3 regions of the Brucella cytisi genome follow, and region 1 is predicted to be linked to each of the others. Evidence: riboswitches for the same ligand, from Rfam matches in the RefSeq annotation. Region 1 holds a riboswitch; each other region holds the start of a gene.

Region 1 (7,300 bases):
TAATCCAGGTATAGAGAGGGGGTTGTGATCCGCCATACCCCCAGTCCAGGTAACCGATATTGGCCAGCTGCTCGGCGTCATCAAGGCCTGCGCCGTTGGAAACAACGGTGACAAGAATGGTTTGGAACGCGAAATAGCACAGCACAAAAATTACAGCCAAAGGCAGGCCGACAAGTTTCTTATCGGCAGTGGAAACAGCGGTGGCTGGTCGTTGTGCAGTCAAATTCATTGCCCTGAATAAAAATCACCTGTGTAGCAGGCTTCATTGGAAGCGCTCTGCATTTCACAGGATTATGTCCGGATTTCAATCGAACAGCTCTAAATGTTTTGTAACAAAGGCGTGTAATTGTGCATTCCCTTGTGATCAAGGGCAACGGGCCAGTTTCAGGCAACTATTTGTAGGCTGAAATGGCAAAAACCGCGCTGCCAGAGGTGCACGGTTTTGCCAATTACGCATGGCATCTCCGCCGAACAATACACTGGCGGGATATACTGAGCTCCGGTACGCAGTACCAGATCCGGAGCGTTGAGCCGGGTGAACCCGTCTCGTGCTCCTTTCTAGCCCAACATCGTTACCGTACGGTTATCAGAGACTTAAGCAAATCTAAACAATGCGATTTTTTTGCGTGGGCAATTGTTTACTTTGCTCCTGATTTGGAGCGCAGGTAATTGATGATGCCTGAGAAGTCTTCCGCGCCATGGCCTTCACCATCAAAAAGACTGTAAAGTTCCTGTGCATGTGCACCGAGCGGTGTTTCAGCGCCAGCGCTTTGCGCGGCTTCCTGCGAGAGCTTGAGGTCTTTCAGCATCAAAGCTGCCGCAAAACCGGGTTTATAGTCGCGGTTTGCAGGTGATGTTGGAACCGGTCCCGGAACCGGACAGTAGGTTGTCAGTGACCAGCATTGCCCCGATGATGTTGACGCCACATCGAAGAGCGCTTGGTGGGACAGGCCCAGTTTCTCAGCCAGAACAAAGGCCTCGCTGACACCGATCATCGATATGCCGAGGATCATGTTGTTGCAGATTTTCGCCGCTTGTCCTGCGCCGTCACCGCCGCAATGCACGATCTTTCCAGCCATTGGCTGCAGGATCGGCTCTCCGCGTGTGAATGCGTCGTCGCTGCCGCCAGCCATGAAAGTCAATGTCCCTGCGGAAGCGCCACCGGTGCCACCGGAAACAGGCGCATCAATGGAAAGATGTCCGTGGCTTGCGGCCAGCTCATGTGCCTTGCGTGCTGAATCTACATCGATTGTCGAGCAGTCGATGAAAAGTGAGTCTTTTCGAGCATTTGGTGCAATGTCCTTATAGACGGAGAGAACGTGCTTTCCGGCGGGCAGCATGGTGATCACCACGTCAACGTCGGCAACCGCATCCTGCGCGCTCGAGGCTATCGAGAGACCATTGGCCTTTGCCTCATCGAGATGTTGCGGCAGGAGGTCGAAGCCGCGAACGGTGTGACCGGCTTTCACGAGGTTGGCGGCCATCGGGCCACCCATATTGCCAAGGCCGATAAATGCTATTGTGGCCATAAAAAATTCCTCCCTTGGCGGTTACTAATTCAGAACTAGCGTCCGATCATCTGGCGTGCGATGATCACACGCATGATCTCGTTCGTACCTTCGAGGATCTGGTGTACGCGCAGATCGCGGACAAGCTTTTCGATCCCGTATTCATGCAGATAGCCGTAGCCGCCGAAGAGCTGCAGCGCTTCGTTCGCCACATTGAAACCCGTGTCAGTGACAAAGCGCTTGGCCATTGCCGACCATTTGCCCGCATCGTGGGTTTTGCGATCAAGCTTGCTGGCAGCGGAGTAAAGAAGAAGGCGTGACGCGGAGAGTTCCGTCTCCATGTCCGCCAGGCGGAATTGCAACGCTTGAAAACGGTCAATTGTCTGACCGAAGGCTTTGCGCTGGCTGCAATATTCCAGTGACTTGTTGAGCGCCGATTGTGCACCGCCGAGCGAACAGGCAGCAATATTGAGCCGACCGCCGTCAAGCCCGGCCATCGCTATGCGAAAACCCGTTCCTTCTTCACCGAGAAGGTTTTCAGCCGGGACGCGACAATTGTCGAAAATGACGGTTCTTGTCGGTTGCGCGTTCCAGCCCATCTTGAATTCATTTGCGCCAAACGAAAGGCCGGGTGCATCTTTTGGCACAACGATGGTGGAAATCCCCTTGGGGCCGTCCTCGCCGGTACGCACCATCGTCACATAGACATCCGTGGCGCCTGCACCGGAAATGAACTGCTTGGAACCATTGAGGATATAATGATCGCCATCGCGTGTAGCGCGTGTTCTGAGCGCCGCCGCATCCGAACCCGATCCGGGCTCGGTCAGGCAGTAGCTGGCAAGCCATTCCATTGACGTGAGCTTTGGCAGAAAGCGCAGGCGCTGTTCGTCATTGCCGAAAGTGTCGATCATCCATGCGGCCATGTTGTGGATGGAGACGAAAGCCGAGAATGAAGGGCATGCAGTTGCCAGTGCTTCAAAAATGAGCACTGCGTCGAGCCGCTTTAGCGCCGAGCCGTCCACATCTTCACGCACATAAATGCCGCCCATGCCGAGCGGTCCGGTCTCTTGCAATACGTCGACGGGGAAATGCTTGTCGCGGTCCCATTGCAATGCATGCGGGGCAACGCGATCACTGGCGAAGGCTCGCGCCATATCCTGAATGGCAAGCTGATCTTCGTTCAGTTCGTACTGGTTCTGGTCGGCAGCATCCATGGTTTCCTCCCTGTAGCACCGCACCTTTTCACCGGACTAGATCATAACCGTGTGAGACTGCCAACGCTCCATTGGAATAATGTTGCTCACATTTGTAATAAACTGATGCGCATTTTTGCATAGACGCTCGCCGATTGAGGTCCCGTTGCCTGAAAGTTCAGTTTAAGCTACGCAGCAGTCCATGGCACGCGCAATCATGTTTCAGGGAACGGGTTCGGACGTCGGCAAAAGTGTTCTTGTTGCCGGATTATGCCGGGTTGCGCGCAATCGCGGCCTGAATGTTCGGCCGTTTAAGCCGCAAAACATGTCCAACAATGCGGCGGTCAGCGACGACGGAGGCGAAATTGGTCGGGCGCAGTGGTTGCAGGCGCTGGCTTGCGGTGTGCCGTCGTCTGTCCATATGAATCCGGTACTCCTCAAACCGCAGACTGACATGGGTAGTCAGGTTGTCGTGCAGGGACAAGTGCGAGGCGAGGCGCGCGGGCGCTATTATCAGGAATTGAAGCCACAACTTATGGCGGCTGTCATGGAATCTTTCGCCAAGGTCAGCGAAGGCGCGGACCTTGTGTTGGTGGAAGGGGCAGGGTCACCAGCTGAAATCAATCTCCGGGCCGGTGATATCGCCAATATGGGGTTTGCCACACAGGCCGATGTCCCGGTTGTTCTGGTCGGTGACATAGACAGAGGTGGCGTGATTGCGTCTCTCGTCGGCACGCACACTATTCTGTCCGAACAGGACCGCGCCATGGTTCGCGGATTTCTGATCAACAAGTTCCGGGGCGATATTTCGCTTTTTGATGACGGGCTGGCTGCCATTACCCGGTTTACCGGCTGGCGCTCTTTCGGCGTGGTTCCGTGGCTGAAAGCAGTATCGCGATTGCCAGCCGAAGATTCGGTCGTTCTTGAGCGTGCGGTACGTGGAGACAAGAAGTCGCTTGTGGTTGCTGTGCCGATGTTGCCGCGCATCGCCAACTTCGATGATCTTGATCCGCTAAAGGCTGAACCGGATGTAGAAGTGGTCATGGTGCCGCCTGGTTCGAGCATTCCCGGCGATGCGGGCCTTGTCGTTCTGCCGGGGACAAAGTCCACGATAGCCGATATGCAGGCGGTTCGGGACAATGGCTGGGATCGCCAATTATCTGCCCACGTGAAACGAGGCGGTCATGTGCTTGGTATCTGCGGCGGGTTCCAGATGCTTGGTCGCCACATCAGCGACCCTGCTGGTATCGAGGGGCATGTACGCGACATTGACGGTCTTGGGCTGCTCGATATCGAAACGGTGATGGAACCTGAAAAAGTGGTCCGCAATGTGCAGGCGACCGCGCTTCTCCATAATGTGCCGCTGGAAGGTTATGAAATCCATATCGGACGAACGACCGGACCGGATATGGGGCGGCCTTTCGCCCGAATTGGCGAGCATGACGATGGAGCCATATCGCCAGACGGGCACATAATGGGAACTTACCTCCACGGTATTTTCAATGCAGACGAATTTCGCCGGAGATTTCTGGAGGATCTTGGTGTGCGTAGCAGTTCAGTAAACTATCGCGCCGGCGTTGAGGCTGCATTGGATGAGCTGGCCGAAGGGCTGGACGCATGTCTCGATATCGATGCACTGTTTAATTTGAAATGAGGTCGTCAATCATCGGTCGCAATTGACGACGATGGGGCGAAAGCCTAGTGTCGAAACCATGCAACAGGTTTTTTGCCGGGACGAATCCCGGCAATACCAAAAAGGGAATGCGACGGACGGACCCAATCCGGGCGTCTTTATCGCAGCCGACCCCGCGACTGTAGAGCGGAGAGGGATGAGGCAAGCCGGGCAACCGGTAACCACTGGAGGCTGTAAAGCTTCTGGGAAGGTAGTTTCAATCCCCGCGACCCGTGAGCCAGGAGACCTGCCTGTTGCGTGAGGGCATTGAGCCCGAACCCCATGGGAGGTTTTTCCCTGCTGCCTGCACGGAGGTTGTCATGGCTGCACGTACTCAAAATTCTGTTTCCAGCACACTCGCAATGCCGCTCGCTGCCCGTCTGGGCACGGCTGTGGTTTCACTGCTTCTCGGTGCGTTCCTGATCTACGGCGTAGGGCTTGCCCATTCTGATACGTTGCACGATTCAGCGCACGATACGCGCCATTCCTATGGTTTTCCCTGCCACTGAGCAGTTTAACATCTTTCGGAATTGAAGCTGAGCAAAGCTCGATGGTGGACGGCTATCGGCGCGAAATTGCTATTGAGGGACAGAAATGTTGATCCGTTATTTGTTGGCGACGCTTGCTGCGGGGCTTCTAGCCGGGCTGCTGGTTACTCCCGCCATGTATTTGAAGACAGTGCCTTTGATCCTGCAGGCCGAAACCTATGAAGATGCTGGCGGTGGCCATAGTCACGGCGAGGCGGAAGCCACACCGCATGATCATGGCGCCGCTGCCGAAAGTGACGAGGAAGAAGGGGCTGAACTACCATTTGGGCGGTTGGGCAATACGATCCTTGCCAATCTCGTAGCAGGTGCAGGTTTTGCCTTGCTGCTTGGTGGCGTGGCCTTGCTTCTCGGACGCCGCATTACGGTGCAGAATGGGATTTATTGGGGCGTCGCGGGTTTTTTTGCAGTCGCGTTTCTGCCCGCATTGGGATTGTCACCGGAATTGCCGGCAATGCCTGCGGCTGCTCTGGCTGAACGCCAGCTCTGGTGGCTTGCTACCGTGGTGCTGAGCGGTTCAGGCCTCTATCTCATCGTGTTGCGCCAGGAAATCTGGGCAAAGGCCCTCGGTCTGGTGCTGATCGTGGTGCCGCATCTTTATGGTGCTCCGCATCCCGAAGACATCTCGTCACCGATTCCATCACTGCTTGCTTCGCAATATGCAGTCGCATCGCTGGCGACGAACCTGTTCATGTGGGCCGTGATCGGCCTCGCACTTGGCTGGTTCATCCAGCACTACGCATCGTCCGAGATTGAGGGCTGATGAAAATGGCTTCGCCGGGAAAATCGGTTCTGGTTCTTGGCGGAGCCCGTTCGGGTAAGTCGTCCTATGCCGAGAAAATGGTTGAATCCTCGGGACTTCAGCCACTCTATCTGGCAACAGGGCGTGCCTTCGACAAGGAAATGGAAAACCGCATTGCCATTCATCGCGACCGACGTGGTTCGGAATGGCAGACGGTGGAGGAGCCACTCGATCTCGTCGGTGCACTGACATTGAATGCCGCTGCGGATCGGTTCGTGCTGGTCGATTGTTTGACCCTGTGGCTGACCAATCTGATGATGGCCGAGCGCGATATAGCGACAGAGACGGCAAGTCTTGTCGCCATGCTGCCGAATCTTGCCGGGCCTGTGGTTTTTGTTTCGAACGAAGTTGGACTTGGGATCGTGCCTGAAAATCGCATGGCACGGGAATTTCGCGATCATGCAGGCTTTCTGCATCAGGCAGTGGCCGCGATTGCGGATGAAGTTTATTTCATGGCGGCAGGGTTGCCGCTCAGGATGAAGGGATAAATCGATGCAGGGACAGAAAATTCCCGCAACAGTCATCACGGGTTTTCTCGGATCGGGCAAAACGACGATGATCCGCAACCTGTTGGAAAACGCCAATGGAAAACGCATTGCGTTGATCATCAATGAGTTCGGCGACCTCGGTGTCGATGGCGGTATTCTGAAAGGTTGCGGTATCGAAGCATGCCGTGAAGAAGATGTGATCGAGCTCAACAATGGTTGCATTTGTTGCACCGTTGCCGATGATTTCATCCCGACCATGACCAAGCTTCTGGACCGCGCTGATCGCCCCGATCATATCGTGATCGAGACGTCCGGTCTGGCATTGCCGCAGCCGTTGGTCGCGGCTTTCAACTGGCCAGAAATCAAGACGCAGGTAACAGTCGACGGTGTAGTAACCGTGATCGACGCCGCAGCGGTGGCCGAGGGGCGTTTTGCCGATGACCACGACAAGGTGGATGCGCAGCGCGCAGCGGACGAATCTCTTGACCATGAAAGCCCCTTGGAGGAACTTTTTGAGGATCAGATTCATGCAGCCGATCTGATTGTTCTCAACAAAGCTGACCTGATCGACGCCTCAAGGCTGGATAGTGTGAAAGCCGATGTGGCCGAGCGTTCGCCTCGCCGCGTGAATATGGTTCCTGCGAGCTTTGGCAAGCTTGGAGCTGACGTTCTGCTCGGCCTCGGCGTCGGCACGGAAGACGACATCGCCAACCGCAAATCCCACCATGAAATCCATCATGCAGATGGACATGAGCACGATCATGACGAGTTCGAGAGCTTCGTGGTCGAAGCGGGCTCCGTGGCCGATCCCAAGCTATTCACGGAAAAGCTGAAAGCGGTCATTGCGAAACACGATATTCTTCGTCTGAAGGGCTTTGTCGATGTGCCGGGCAAGCCGATGCGTCTGGTCGTGCAGGCGGTTGGTCCGCGTATTGAGCATTATTTCGACCGTCCATGGGGCAAGGATGAAGCGCGCTCCACGCGACTGGTCGTGATCGGGCTGCATGATATCGATGAAGCAGCCATCGCCAAGGCCGTGAAAGACGCTGTCTGACCGATGCATCTTCTTCTTGCCCAGAAAGGAACAATCAG
Region 2 (7,300 bases), on a different contig from region 1:
AAGGCGAGGCGTGAAGAGTCTTTCGACAAAATCGGATCCAAGACTATTCACGAAGCTGGCAAAGGTCTGGAGGACCGGTTAACCGCAGCGGATTCGGTCGGCCTGGCCTTGTTTGTGGTGCTCGAAAAACTTGCTCCCGCTGAACGTCTGGCATTCGTGCTGCGCGACGTATTTGCGGTACCGTACAATGAGATCGCCTCCATTGTCGGCCGGTCCACAGAGGCTACGCGCCAACTCGCAAGCCGCGCCCGCCGCCGCGTGCAAGGTTTGCCGAAGGCGGATAGCGCCGACCGCGCCATGCGGTGGAAGCTCGTCGAAGCCTTTCTTGCCGCGGCGCGAGGCGGCAACTTCGAGGCGCTGGTATCCGTGCTGGATCCGGACGCCGTTTTCCGGGCCGATTGCGAAGCTACCCGCCAGGGTTCGCTTCCTGAGATCCGCGGCGCAAGGGCCGTAGCAGAGGCTTTCAAGGGCCGAGCGCACAGTGCCTTGCCGGCGGTTGTGGATGGGTGCCCTGGCCTCATCATAGCTCCTGATGAACATCGGCATTTTGTGCTACGCTTTTTCTTTAACGACGGAAAAATCATCGCAATTCGGGCGGTTGCGGACCCTGAGTGCCTCGCACGCCTCGACTTGAAACTGTCGCCGGGTTGATAATTGGTCGCTAGTCCCCCAGCCACTTCATTAGAGGAAATTGCGCTTGGTGGAAGGGATCTGTGCTTTTATTTCACGATTGGAATACCGGGCCCGCTACACTGAATGCCAACGGGCTCACCAATCGCAGTATACTCATCCGAAAAACCTTCGTTTTTTTTGCAACGGCAGCGACAGCAACGAGGTCGCTAGCCGTGCGAGCGCTTGCACCTTCGTTCCAGACATTGGTGTAAAAGTCACACGATTTCCAAAGTGATAGTTTCACTTTTCATGCTTCAACCACCGCTGATGGGCGGGAACCGGTCGGTCGGCTTGCGGGCGGAGAGAGGGGCGAAGTGGCCTGCAAAAATCTGTCGTGTAAGTCGGGCTTTGACACCCGACCATTGCGACAGGAATTCCCGTGAGAATTTAAAGTCAGTTCTTCCTAATGCAACATTGAGGAATTTCGAGACAAATAGCCGAATAACAAACAGAGTTCGGCGATTGCGCGAGTGCGAAACGACCCATCAAATGCAGGGATCAAATACTTAATTTTTTGGCGAACGGAGCAGGCAGAACTCTTCGCCCCGGAAGCGAAGTGCGACATAGCTACATTGGTTCATGTGATCAATCAAACAGGCTTGCTCGGGAGTTGACATTTCTTCCATCGTGCAGCGCTCTGCCGCACATATCTGACTATAAATCTGACCGGTAGGAACATGCGCGACGAAAAGCGAGGTCTTCGGTCCTTTCGGGTTGAGAGTTTCATATGCGGCTATCAACCTCTCGAAAACCTCACGATCCTGCCCCACAGGGTCAAGGTCGATCCCCATCTCGCCAACCTTGCCCACCATTTTCATGTAGCGCAGATGTTTTGATTCAGAACAAACAAGTCGATCAGCCTTTGCGGGGATCGAAAACGTCAAGATAATGGCACTGAAGATAACTGCCATCTTCTGCATAAATTCTCTTTCCATAGGTGATTAAGGGCCGTGTAAAGTTTTGGCTTTGCTGTCAATTCCGGCCATCTTAACGTCTGAGTCATGGAAAGTCATTCAAAACGACAAACGGCCACAATGAGGTCGGGACCAGACTGTCCGATTTTGCCGACCATGAATAAAATAGCCGCCATAGAACGTGACCCATCGCCAAGACTGTTATCGGCCCCATACCAGTCATGGCTATCGAGCAGGGATTACCAGAACCTGCTCGTGGCCTTGGACTTAAAGATATAAACATTTCTTTATGTGCTATTGACATTGTGTGGCCGATGCAGGAAGGTTGCAATGTCTAGGTTCTCCGGCTGTCGTATTCGATACGCCGGAGCTAAGAGGGAAGTCCGTGCCCCGTCTCATTCGGGAAAGTCGGCGCTGCCCCCGCAACTGTAAGCGGCAAGCTGACGTCCAGAATGTCACTGGGGTTCTCCCTGGGAAGACGGACGATAGCAATGACCCGCTAGCCAGGAGACCTGCCTTGGCAAAGTAACGTCCACGGGCGGGGTGTCCCGGTGTGCCGTAGCAAAGACCGTGTAACGGTCTGTGTTGCTATGTGTCCGCTGACCCATGCCCCCAACTTATTGGGATAGGTTATGTCTCAAACCGCAATTCCAGTCGCCGCCAAGGGCGAGCCGGTCGTAGATCGGTCGCATATCACGACGCATCACGACTTTACGTTCCGCGTCATGAGCCATCGTTTTGATGAGAACTATCACCCTTTGGACAATACGCGTATCACGACGAATTTTGCTAATTTGGCCAGAGGAGAGAACCGCCAGGACAACCTCCGTAACGCCTTGAGAATGATTGACAATCGTTTCAACGCGCTGGCGCATTGGGATAACCCGGAAGGCGATCGCTATTCCGTTAAACTCGAAATCATTTCGGTTGAAATGAAAATCGGTCTTGAAGGCAAAAACGATGCCTTCCCACTGATTGAGATACTGAAGACGAATATCGTGGATCGAAACACCAACGAGCGTATTGAGGGTATTGTCGGAAACAACTTCTCTTCTTACGTGCGGGATTATGACTTCAGCGTATTGCTGCCAGAGTACAATAAGAACCGATCCGAATTCGCAACGCCGGACAATTTCGGCGATCTTCATGGAAATCTGTTCAAATGTTTCCTCAATTCAGCTGCTTACAAAGAAAATTTCAATAAACCACCCGTCATATGCCTGAGTGCATCAAGTAGCAAAATCTATCATCGGACAGACAACCAACATCCTATACTTGGTGTCGAATACCGGCAGAACGAGTTCTCGCCGACCGATGAATACTTCAGAAAAATGGGATTGCAGGTTCGATTTTTCATGCCTCGAAATAGCGTTGCACCTTTGGCTTTCTATTTTATCGGAGATTTGCCGGGTGATTACACAAATCTCGAGCTTATCAGCACTATCAGTACGATGGAGACCTTCCAAAAGATTTACCGACCAGAGATCTATAACTCCAATTCTCCAGCAGGTGCATGCTATCAACCGAACTTGAAGCAGCAGGACTATTCGCTGACCCGAATTGTCTACGACCGAGAAGAGCGTAGCAGGCTGGCTGTTGAGCAGGGAAAGTTCGCGGATGAGCACTTCATCAAACCATACAAAGAGATTCTTGAACAATGGTCTGCCAATTACGCTCATTGACGAACTAACGATAAAAGGTCGCCCATCATGAAAAGACTATTGCCCACCTCAACGGCTGGAAGCTTACCGAAGCCCTCCTGGCTTGCACAACCTGAGAAACTTTGGTCACCCTGGAAATTACAGGATGAGGAGTTGATTGAAGGCAAGCGAGACGCTCTGCGTTTGTCCTTGGATGATCAACGACGTGCGGGTATTGATATCGTCAGCGACGGTGAGCAGACGCGCCAACATTTCGTCACGACGTTTATTGAGCACCTCAGCGGCGTTGACTTTGAGAAACGGGAAACCGTCAGAATTCGTAATCGCTATGATGCGAGTGTGCCGACAGTCGTTGGGGCTGTTTCTCGCTCAAAGCCAGTTTTTGTCGAAGATGCAAAGTTTTTGCGTCAGCAGACCAAGCATCCCATCAAATGGGCGCTGCCGGGTCCCATGACTATGATCGATACGCTCTATGATTCGCATTATAACAGTCGTGAAAAGCTGGCCTGGGAATTCGCCAAAGCTCTCAATGAAGAAGCCAAGGAGTTGGAGGCTGCTGGTGTCGATATCATCCAGTTCGACGAGCCTGCCTTCAATGTGTTTTTTAATGAGGTAAATGACTGGGGCGTTGCCACGCTGGAAAAGGCAATGGAAGGACTTCAGTGCGAAACTGCCGTCCATATTTGCTATGGTTACGGTATCAAGGCCAACACCGATTGGAAAAAGACCTTGGGATCGGAGTGGAGGCAGTATGAAGAAACCTTCCCAAAACTGCAGAAATCCAGTGTCGATCTGATCTCTCTCGAATGCCACAATTCGCATGTTCCCATCGATTTGATTGAACTCATTCGAGGTAAAAAGGTGATGGTAGGGGCCATTGACGTGGCAACCAACGCCGTGGAAACCCCGGAGAACGTCGCCAACACTTTGCGGAAAGCATTGCAATTCGTGGATGCCGACAAGCTCTATCCTTGCACAAACTGCGGCATGGCACCTCTGTCTCGTCAAGTAGCGGTCGGGAAGCTGCAGGCCCTGAGTGCAGGCGCGGAGATCGTCAGAAGAGAGCTTTCGGCTTAGTGTTGGAAAGCCGGGCTGCCCCATGTCACACAGCTGAAACCAAGACATTGTTGCGTGCTGAAGCCAGAAGGGTCGCAGGTCTCTTGCCCGTTTCAGCACCTGTTGCTTTTGGTCTAGCTGATGAGTTCCGGTCGTCGTACACACCCTCGGATTGGGGAGGAGATACCTTGTTCGCAGAGTTTTGCAAGTCTGTTTTATCGCTTTCCCTGTATCGAGATCAGCTACTATTCGTACAAAGCTGTATTATCCGTTGGCTTCTGTTCCAGCCGTTTGGACCGATGTATGGAAACCATCTGACGCAGGTTTTCCTTCGCTTCACATCTGCGGTCGGGATAGCGGATCCGGCTTGCCGATGTTCTGCGCGATTGTCTCAACAACCGGTAAATCCGGTGCTGACACGCTTTCTCCGTCCAGTATCCTGCGGGCGCGATCCTTATCGATATCACCTACCCAGGATGCGATGACCACGGTTGCCACGCAATTGCCGATATAGTTGCCGAGTGCACGCGCAATGCCCATGAACCAATCCACTGAGAGCACAAGGACCAGCCCGATGGCAGGAATGCTGGGGATGGCCGCCAGCGTCGCAGCGAGGATGACAATCGCCGAACCTGGCACCCCATGAGCACCTTTAGACGTTACCAAAGCGACACCAAGAATCGCCAGAAGATCACCTAACGCGAGTGGCGTATTCGTGGCTTGGGCGATGAATACAGCAGCAAGTGTCAAATATATCGAGAATGCATCAAGGTTGAACGAATAGCCGGTTGGGATGACAAGGCCCACAGTGGAATCTTTAATACCGAGATGTTCAAGCTTGCGCATGGTCTGGGGCAAGACCGCGTCGCTCGAGGCTGTACCCGCAACAATACTGACTTCGGTGCGCAAATAGCGCAGCAGCTTCACGATGCTGAAACCGGCGGCCCTCAATATGGAGCCGAGTACGATGGCGACGAAAAGCGCAATTGTCAGGTAGAACAGAACCACGAGGTAGCCGAGTTGCGCCAATGATCCGATACCGTACCTGCCGACCGTGTAGGCTATGGCGCCGAATACGCCAAGCGGTGCCAGGCGAACGATAAATGCCATGATTTTGAAGACGACGTCGCCAGCCATCTCGATGATGTGGAGAAGCGGTCTGGCGCGCTCGCCAACTTGTGCAAGTGCGCAACCGAAGAGGATAGCCACCAGGAGTACCTGCAGGATATCACCCTGGACGAAACCACTCACGATCGTAGTGGGTATGAGCTTCATCAGGAACTCTACCGTGCCGCCGCTAGAGACTTCATGAGCCTTTTCAACGTAGGTGGAAAGGGCAGACGCATCGAGCTTGCTTACATCGATGTTCATGCCATGGCCCGGACCAAAGACATAAGCAACAACGATGCCAAGCGCGAGCGCGATCGTGGTGACGACCTCGAAATAGATGAGAGCCCGGACGCCGACGCGCCCAACCTTGGTGAGGCTGCCAGCACCCGCAATTCCGTGTACAACCACGCAAAAGACAATCGCTGGGACCAACATCTTGATCAGCTTGATAAAACCATCGCCAAGCGGTTTCATTTGCATCGCCAGGTCAGGTATGAAGAAGCCAGCGGCGACACCAAGAACAAGCGCGATGCACACCTGTCCAAACAAGGACTTTGACCAACTCGGCATTTAGATTCCTCCCAATCAAAAAGGGGGAGTAATTTTCGCGAAAGCCCTCGAACAACGGCCTCCACCGTTTCCTCCATTCGCAGCATTCATCGTCAGTCCCCCTGACATGGCAATAGTTGCCGAATAAATTATCCGTGTCTAATATCAATTTATGAGAAATCTATAGGGTCACGCTATGAGAATGCGTCAGCTCCAGTGTTTCGTCGTTCTTGCGGAGGAATTGAGTTTCACTCGGGCGGCGCAACGTCTCAATATGTCCCAGCCGCCACTCAGTACCCAAATCCAAACGCTTGAACGTGAGTTGGGTGTGGAGCTCATCAACCGCACGAGCCGAAAAGTGGCATTGACCCGCGCCGGTAAGCTTTTTCGGCAATATGCAACCAATATGCTTGTGCAGTATGAGCGCAGCCTGCAGGAAATGCGCGAAATACATCACGGACAGGAAGGCTTGATCGAAATTGGGACGACAGGCTCAATCCTGCGCGGTGGCCTGTCGGAGTTGCTCTCCAACTTTGCACAAGCTTATCCGCAGATCACCTTGCGCATACATGAACAGTCGCCCCAGACCCAGATTGATGAAGTTCGCCGGCGGCGCACGGACGTCAGCTTCAATCGATCTATACCTCATGGAAGCGAACTTGCCTATGAGCATGCATGGCAGGAGGAATTGGTGGCGCTGGTGCGCAGCGACCACAAACTAGCTGGAAGAACCAGCATATCAATGACGGATTTGAAAGATGACCCGTTCGTAATACTACAGCCCGAGAGCTCGGACTTTGCGGCCTATGTCATGTCCTATGTCGTGGCATCCGGATACAGACCGCGTATTTCGCAACAAGTAATCGACGCACAGTCTATTCCGAGTCTGATTGCAGCTGGTTTTGGTGTCAGTATCGTTCCTGCCGGAATTGCCCATCTGACCTCGGGTCCTTTAGTTTTCCTGCCTATTCGTCCGGATCCACCAGTTTCGGATATTTACATGATCTACCATGCGGATGATCCGGCACCGGCATTGCAGTTATTTTTAACTAGAGTATGCCGGGAGCTCAACAGTACGTGTTCGGGCCGAAAAGTTAGATGATACCAGTTGTTGCTCTGTCCCTTGGTCACTCAGGGCACCAAGTAATTGTTTCCGCAGCGAAAATTATCGAATATTTACTAGAGAAAACTCCCAGGTTACCGATGACCTTGATCATAATTTGAGCAATTTTTGCAGTTGGAGCTTCCACGACGCCCATTTGTCTTTGGTGGCAAAAGAGACGTCATTGCCATGCCGACGGCTGGCAACACCAAATCATGGGCGAATGTCAACTAAGG
Region 3 (7,300 bases), on a different contig from region 1:
GAATTCAGAAAGTTCAGAGCCTATTCTGCAGGCGTATCCTCGGGTTTCAAATCCTGCTCCGCCTTGGTCGATTTCTGATGCGTGAAACCCTTGAGGCCCTTGGCGGTTTCCTCGGCATCGCGTTTGATCTCGACTTCGCTCATTGCATAATGAACTGCAAGTTTTGCAATGGAAGTGAGCGCGCTCAGATGAATGCGCTCATAGCCATGCGAGGCATCAACACCGAAGGTCAGCAAAGCCGTGCGCACATCATGCCCCGCCTCAACCGCAGACGCAGCATCGGAACGGTAATAACGGAACACGTCCTTCTGGACCTGAATGTCATGCTCTCCGCAAAGCTCGTAGAGTTTCTTCGTCAAATGGTAATCGAACGGTCCGGTCTGGTCCGCCATGGCAAGCGTGACGCCGAACTCCGAAGAATTCTGGCCTGGTGCTGTCGTTCCATTATCGATGGCGACCAGCGAGGCAATATCCGGCACAACGACCGCAGAGGCACCCACTCCAACTTCCTCGCCGATGGTGAACAGCCAATAGCTGTCGACCGGCGTTTCCACATTGGCTCTCTGCATTGCCTCAAGGGCTGCAAGCATGATGGCGACACCTGCCTTGTCATCAAGGTGGCGCGAGACGATAAAGCCATTATCGATGAATTCGGGCGCGGGGTCGACAGCAACTATGTCACCGACATCGATACCGAGCTGCAGCAGATCATCGCGATTTCGGGCGAGCGCATCGACGCGGAGTTCGACATAAGGCCAGCCGACCGGCTGCGTATCGACTTCGTCATTGAATGTATGGCCGGAAGCTTTCAGCGGCAGGATCGAACCACGATAAATTCCTTTGGACGAAAAGATGGAAACGCGGGCACCTTCAGCGAAACGCGCTGACCAGTTACCGATGGAAACCAGTTCCAGTCGTCCGTTTTCCTTCAGATATTTTACCTGTGCGCCGAGTGTATCGACATGAGATACGATCCCGCGCGCCGGTCTCTCCGTCAGGCCCGCCCGGCGTGCACGAATGGCACCCCGGCGCGTCAGCATAACCTCAAGCCCCAGATGCTCCAGCTCGCGCGCAACATAACGCACGGCTTCGTCGGTAAACCCGGTCGGGCTCGGTATGGCGAGAAGCGCCTTGAGCCGTGTTACGAGATAGTCCTGATCGATTGTGATAGCGGTCTGCATCATTCATGTGTCGCAAAACAAGACCGCAACGTCAACGTCATCTCCAGAACAGAAAACGTCGGCACCGGTGTTACGCGGCGCCGAGATGCCATCAGAAACTCCAGTCTTCATCCTCAGTCGCGACCGCCTTGCCGATGACGTAAGAAGAGCCGGAACCGGAGAAAAAGTCGTGGTTTTCGTCTGCATTCGGCGAAAGCGCAGACAGGATCGCCGGATTGACCTTGCACGCTTCAGCTGGAAAGAGCGTTTCATAACCAAGGTTCATGAGGGCCTTGTTGGCGTTGTAATGCAGGAATTTTTTGACGTCTTCAGTCAGGCCAACGCCATCATAGAGCGCTTCCGTGTAGCGAACCTCATTGTCGTAAAGTTCCAGAAGAAGCTCGAAGGCAAAATCCTTGATTGCCTGTTTTTGCTCTTCGTTCAAGCGTTCCAGTCCACGCTGGAATTTGTAACCGATGTAATAGCCATGCACAGCCTCATCACGGATGATGAGCCGGATAAGATCGGCTGTATTGGTCAGCTTTGCCCGGCTCGACCAGTACATCGGCAGATAGAAGCCGGAATAGAACAGAAAACCCTCCAGAAAGACGCTGGCGATTTTCCTTTTCAGCGGATCATCTGCGCGATACTGGTCCAGGATCAGAGTGGACTTGCGCTGCAGGAATTCGTTTTCCTCGGACCAGCGATAGGCATCGTCAACATCCGGCGTCAGGCACAGCGTCGAGAAAATCGACGAATAGGATCGTGCATGAACCGCTTCCATGAAGGAGATGTTGGACAGCACCGCTTCTTCATGCGGCGTCGCTGCATCATCCATCAGCTTTACGGCACCGACTGCGTTCTGGATCGTATCGAGAAGTGTCAGCCCGGTGAAAACGCGGATCGTCAGTTGCTTTTCCTGCTGTTTCAGCGTTTCCCACGACTGAATATCGTTCGAAAGCGGCACCTTCTCCGGTAGCCAGAAATTACCGGTCAGACGGTTCCAGACCTCAAGGTCTTTCTCATCTTCGATCCGGTTCCAGTTGATCGCACGCACGGCTGCAGGCTTCGGCTTCTTGGTCTTCACTTGAATATTCATGGTCATCACCAGTGGTCAGAGGGCGCAGGAAACGCAGCCCTGCACTTCCGTGCCGGAGAGCGCCATCTGGCGCAGGCGGATGTAGTAGATGGTCTTGATGCCCTTCTTCCACGCATAGATCTGTGCGCGGTTGATATCGCGTGTCGTTGCGGTATCGCGGAAGAACAATGTCAGAGACAGGCCCTGATCGACGTGCTGTGTTGCTGCCGCATAGGTGTCGATGATCTTCTCCGGCCCGATCTCATAGGCGTCCTGATAGTAATCGAGATTGTCATTGGTCATGAACGCTGCCGGATAGTAGACGCGACCGATCTTGCCCTCCTTGCGGATTTCAATCTTCGACACGATCGGATGGATCGAAGAGGTCGAATGATTGATGTAGGAGATTGAGCCTGTCGGCGGCACAGCCTGAAGGTTCTGGTTGTAAAGTCCGCCTTTCATCACCGCATTTTTCAGGTCGCGCCAGTCATCCTGCGTCGGAATCGCAATGTCAGCCTTTTCGAAAATTTCTCGAACCTTTTCCGTCGCCGGCTCCCAAAGCTGCTCGGTATATTTGTCGAAATATTCACCCGACGCATACTTGGATTTCTCGAACCCTTTGAAGGACTTGCCCGTTTCCACCGCGATCAGGTTCGATGCGCGGATCGCGTGATAAGTCACCGTATAGAAATAAATATTCGTGAAATCGATGCCTTCCTCCGAGCCGTAATAAACCCGCTCGCGGGCCAGATAACCATGCAGGTTCATCTGGCCGAGACCGATGGCATGGCTTTCATCATTACCTCGGGCGACCGACGGCACGGAACCGATATGGCTCATATCGGAAACTGCAGTCAGGGCGCGGATGGAGGTCTCAATGGTCTTGCCGAAATCGGACGAATCCATTGCTGCTGCAATGTTGAGCGAACCCAGATTGCACGAAATATCCTTGCCGAGATAATTATAGGACAGGTCTTCGCCGAAGATGCTCGCTTCGCTCACCTGGAGGATTTCCGAACAGAGATTGCTCATGGTGATGCGCCCGTCGATCGGATTGGCGCGATTCACCGTGTCCTCGAACATGATGTAGGGATAACCGGATTCGAACTGAATCTCGGCCAGCACTTGAAAGAACTCGCGTGCGTTGATCTTCTTCTTGGTAATGCGCGCATCGTCGACCATTTCCCGATATTTTTCGGTAACCGAAATCTCGGTCAGCGGCACGCCGTAAACCCGCTCCACATCATAGGGCGAGAAGAGGTACATATCCTCGTTGTTCTTGGCGAGTTCGAAGGTAATGTCTGGAATGACCACGCCCAGCGACAAGGTCTTGATACGGATTTTCTCGTCCGCGTTTTCGCGCTTCGTATCTAGGAAACGCATAATATCCGGATGGTGTGCGTGTAGATAGACAGCGCCAGCGCCTTGCCGTGCGCCAAGCTGATTGGCGTAGGAAAAGGAATCTTCCAAAAGCTTCATCACCGGAATAATGCCGGATGACTGGTTCTGGATCTGCTTGATGGGTGCTCCCGCCTCGCGAATATTGGTGAGGCTCAAGGCCACCCCGCCGCCCCGCTTCGACAATTGCAGAGCCGAATTGATGGAGCGCCCGATGGACTCCATATTGTCCTCGACACGCAGCAGAAAGCAGGAGACGAGTTCGCCACGCTGTTTCTTGCCTGCGTTGAGGAAGGTGGGTGTCGCAGGCTGGTAGCGGCCTGAAATAATCTCCTCCATCAAATCGCGCGCCAGCTGTTCATTGCCGCGCGCCAGCGCCAGCGCCACCATACAGACACGGTCTTCATAGCGCTCCAGATAGCGCTTTCCGTCGAAGGTCTTCAGCGTATAGCTGGTGTAATATTTAAATGCGCCGAGAAACGTCGGAAACCGGAATTTCTTCGCATAGGCTTCGTCGAAAAGATCGCGTACGAAATTGAAGGAATACTGGTCCAGTACTTCCTGTTCGTAATAGCCTTCGACCACCAGATAATCGAGCTTTTCCCGCAAGTTATGAAAAAAGACAGTGTTCTGGTTCACGTGCTGGAGAAAATATTGCCGCGCGGCCTGCCCGTCGCGATCAAGCTGGATTTTTCCCTCGTCATCGTAAAGGTTCAGCATCGCGTTGAGCGCGTGATAATCCAGCCCGTCCGAGGATTTTGACGGTTTGCTGCTGCTGGAAGTTGCCGCTTGAGGCGCATCCTGCTGCGCCACTTGCCGTGCTTCGCGCTCTCGGATCAAGGTCGTTTCTACCGTGTCCAAAATCGTTCCATCCCGTTTTTGACATTGCCGATGTCTTCATCGGTTCCCAGAAGTTCGAAGCGGTAGAGATAGGGAACCTGACATTTGGCGGAAATAATGTTGCCGGCGATACAGAAAGCTTCGCCGAAATTGCTGTTTCCCGCGGCGATTACGCCGCGGATGAAGGAGCGGTTGCTGTCGTCATTGAGGAAGCGGATCACAGGCTTGGGGACAGCGCCCTTGGAGCCGCCTCCGCCATATGTGGGCGTCACGAGCACGAATGGCTTGCGCACCTGCAATCCGTCCGAACCGTCCATCGGGATACGGTTCGACTGCATGCCAAGCCGCTCAACAAACCGGTGCGTATTCTCCGACCGGCTGGAGAAATAGACGATCAGGCTCATGCGACCGCAGCCTTCAGGCGAGAGTGCTGATCATATCGGGCCGGAAGCCCGCCCAATGGGATTCTCCTGCCACAACCACCGGCACCTGGCGATAACCCATGCCCTGAACGAGATGGAAAGCATCGACATCGGCAGAAATATCGATGATTTCATATTCGATACCCTGGCGATCAAGGGCGCGTGTAGTGGCCGTGCATTGGACGCAGGCGGGCTTGCTGTAAACGGTGACGTTCATTTTTTCCTCACTGATTGGGGGAGACGCAAAGAGCCATTCGCGCATCGCAAGATGCGCGTTGAAAGACATGAGACACGGGATTGGCCAGCCGCAAATAAACAGCCTGACCGCAACAAACTATGCCTCGAAGGGAGGACCGGAACCGAAACTGAATATACTGGGCATGGACTTCACCCCGAAGCTATGAGCGGGAAGTTCGGGGCAGCAACCCGTAAGGCAATAGTTTGCCACACAAGATTGCGCGCCAACCGGACACCCCGCCCGTGGACGTACTCGTTCAAGGCAGGTCTCCTGGCTCACGGATCAACGTTCTGTCCGCCTTCCCAGCCAAAGCCAGTGACGTGATAGACAAAACTCTCCGCTTACAGTTGCGGGGGCAGCTCCGGCATTGCCGCATCCGTCATGGATGAAACGCACCGGATTCCCGTCTTAGCTTTCGACTCAACGAATCGAAAGAACCTAGAACACTATATATAGTAGCCGAAGTTAAAAACCCGTCAACGGATAGTTGGCGATAGCGTAAAATTAGTGAGCCAATTTGGGGACCCTGTGAACGCCAGGGACCATAGCTGCCTATTTTGCGGGTTTGATCGGTTTCGGTCTGAATTCCGGCTTGATGGCCTTGAGGGCCATGCGGTCCACCATTGCGGGGACAATCAGTTTCAGCCAGCGTCCGAGGCGCATCTGGCGTGTCATCAGCACCTCACGCTTGCGCGCCTGCGTGCCTTCCAGCATCAGCTGCACAGCTTCTTCGACCGGCATCATGTCATCTTCACGCACACCGCTCTTTCCCAGCGCGCTGCCGTCTGCGCTATAGCCCACCTTGCGAATGTCGGTTTTGACGACACCCGGATAGACGATTGTCACGGATATGCCGCTTGGGTACAGTTCCGCGCGCAGGGCCTCGCAGAAGCCTGACAGAGCAAACTTCGTTCCGCTATAGGCCGTGCGCCCAGGCACGCCGATCAATCCGGCCACGGATGAGACAGCGACAATCCGCCCCCTGCTGGCCGCCAGATATGGAAGTGCGGCATGGATAGGCCAGACACTGCCCCAATAGTTCAATTCCATCAGGTCATGCATCCAATCGAGATCATCCGGCTTGATCTCGGCAAAATTGGCATGGGCCGACATGCCCGCATTCACGATCAGCGTATCAATGCGACCATAGGCGGAAACCGCCTTATCGATCAGAGCGATACAGGCGGCGCGATCCTTTACGTCGGTAGGCACCACAAGGGTGGAGCTGCCCAGTTGCCGCAGTTCAGTAGCAAGATTCTCCAGCTTGTGCACATTGCGAGCAGCGAGCACCACAGCAACACTGGCGCGGTCGCGCCGAGCGATCTGCCGCGCGGTTTCAGCGCCGATACCATCCGATGCTCCCGTTATGATCGTCACGTCCATGCCAGGCCCTCCCTGCCTATCGATCAGACGACAGGCAAGGTACAGGCACGGCAATCCGTGCGTCCAGCACTTTAGACTTTGCGCGATAGAATGGCGGCCATCGCCAAACCACCGATCAGCGATATGTGCTCGAGTGCCACCGTCATGTCGCGGAAAGCTTCTTCTCCCTCCTTGGCCCAGAACGGGTGCGCAACGGGAATGGTCAGGATCGTAAAGACGGCAAGAACGCCACAAGCCAGCCAGGTTCCACGATTGAAGATGATCATCAGCGATCCGACAATCTGCAAAAGCAGGGTCGCGCTGTTGAACAGCCAGCCAGGATGGAGACCAAAGCTCTCCATTTCCACAGCATTGGCATCGAAATCGAAGAGCTTGGCCAGACCGCTCGACCAGAAAACGAAGGTCAGGACGACCCGCGTCAGCAAATGACTGGCACGGGAATCGAGGGTGTCGGCGATGAAACGCGGCATAGTCAGCCCTTTCCGCCGGTGACACGGATGACCTTGAATGCGACGGCCACGGCAATTGCTGGCGCGAGCGCGAATGTCACCGATAGCCAGAGCGAGGCATTCGCCGCGCCTTCCACGCGTCCGGGCACGGCAATGCCTGCAAAATTGGCAACCATCCCTGCGCAAGCCGTCCCAAAGGCTATGGCGAAGAGCTGCACGATCGTCATTCCACCCGCTGCGAGATCCTGCTCGGTGGACGGAGCGCTCTGATAGACGCGGGTAACGAGGCTTGGCCAGGCAAGGCCGATCCCGAAACCGATCAGGATGAGCCC

What was found. A riboswitch is a leader RNA that binds a small molecule or an ion and turns the genes downstream of it on or off. The one in region 1 is predicted to bind cobalamin.
Positions count from the first base shown of each region.
Region 2: linked by a shared signal. The riboswitch ahead of AAE521_RS17615 (DUF1852 domain-containing protein) and the one ahead of AAE521_RS12440 (CbtB domain-containing protein) in region 1 are both predicted to bind cobalamin.
Region 3: linked by a shared signal. The riboswitch ahead of nrdH (glutaredoxin-like protein NrdH) and the one ahead of AAE521_RS12440 (CbtB domain-containing protein) in region 1 are both predicted to bind cobalamin.

Region 1 is NZ_JBCAUP010000011.1:163,499-170,798, forward strand. Features, by position in the region: gene AAE521_RS12420 (ArnT family glycosyltransferase) at 1-229, opposite strand, end outside; gene mmsB (3-hydroxyisobutyrate dehydrogenase) at 639-1,529, opposite strand; gene AAE521_RS12430 (isobutyryl-CoA dehydrogenase) at 1,565-2,722, opposite strand; gene AAE521_RS12435 (cobyric acid synthase) at 2,904-4,355, shown strand; cobalamin riboswitch at 4,404-4,642, shown strand; gene AAE521_RS12440 (CbtB domain-containing protein) at 4,694-4,882, shown strand; gene AAE521_RS12445 (CbtA family protein) at 4,968-5,681, shown strand; gene cobU (bifunctional adenosylcobinamide kinase/adenosylcobinamide-phosphate guanylyltransferase) at 5,687-6,208, shown strand; gene cobW (cobalamin biosynthesis protein CobW) at 6,213-7,262, shown strand; gene cobN (cobaltochelatase subunit CobN) at 7,266-7,300, shown strand, end outside.
Region 2 is NZ_JBCAUP010000018.1:104,799-112,098, forward strand. Features, by position in the region: gene AAE521_RS17605 (sigma-70 family RNA polymerase sigma factor) at 1-651, shown strand, start outside; gene AAE521_RS17610 (hypothetical protein) at 1,179-1,592, opposite strand; cobalamin riboswitch at 1,906-2,120, shown strand; gene AAE521_RS17615 (DUF1852 domain-containing protein) at 2,219-3,268, shown strand; gene AAE521_RS17620 (methionine synthase) at 3,296-4,324, shown strand; gene AAE521_RS17625 (C4-dicarboxylate transporter DctA) at 4,640-5,983, opposite strand; gene AAE521_RS17630 (LysR family transcriptional regulator) at 6,159-7,064, shown strand.
Region 3 is NZ_JBCAUP010000022.1:37,407-44,706, reverse strand. Features, by position in the region: gene AAE521_RS19355 (osmoprotectant NAGGN system M42 family peptidase) at 21-1,181, opposite strand; gene nrdF (class 1b ribonucleoside-diphosphate reductase subunit beta) at 1,273-2,259, opposite strand; gene nrdE (class 1b ribonucleoside-diphosphate reductase subunit alpha) at 2,275-4,497, opposite strand; gene nrdI (class Ib ribonucleoside-diphosphate reductase assembly flavoprotein NrdI) at 4,485-4,880, opposite strand; gene nrdH (glutaredoxin-like protein NrdH) at 4,894-5,115, opposite strand; cobalamin riboswitch at 5,380-5,593, opposite strand; gene AAE521_RS19330 (SDR family oxidoreductase) at 5,689-6,519, opposite strand; gene AAE521_RS19325 (DoxX family protein) at 6,591-6,989, opposite strand; gene AAE521_RS19320 (MFS transporter) at 6,992-7,300, opposite strand, start outside.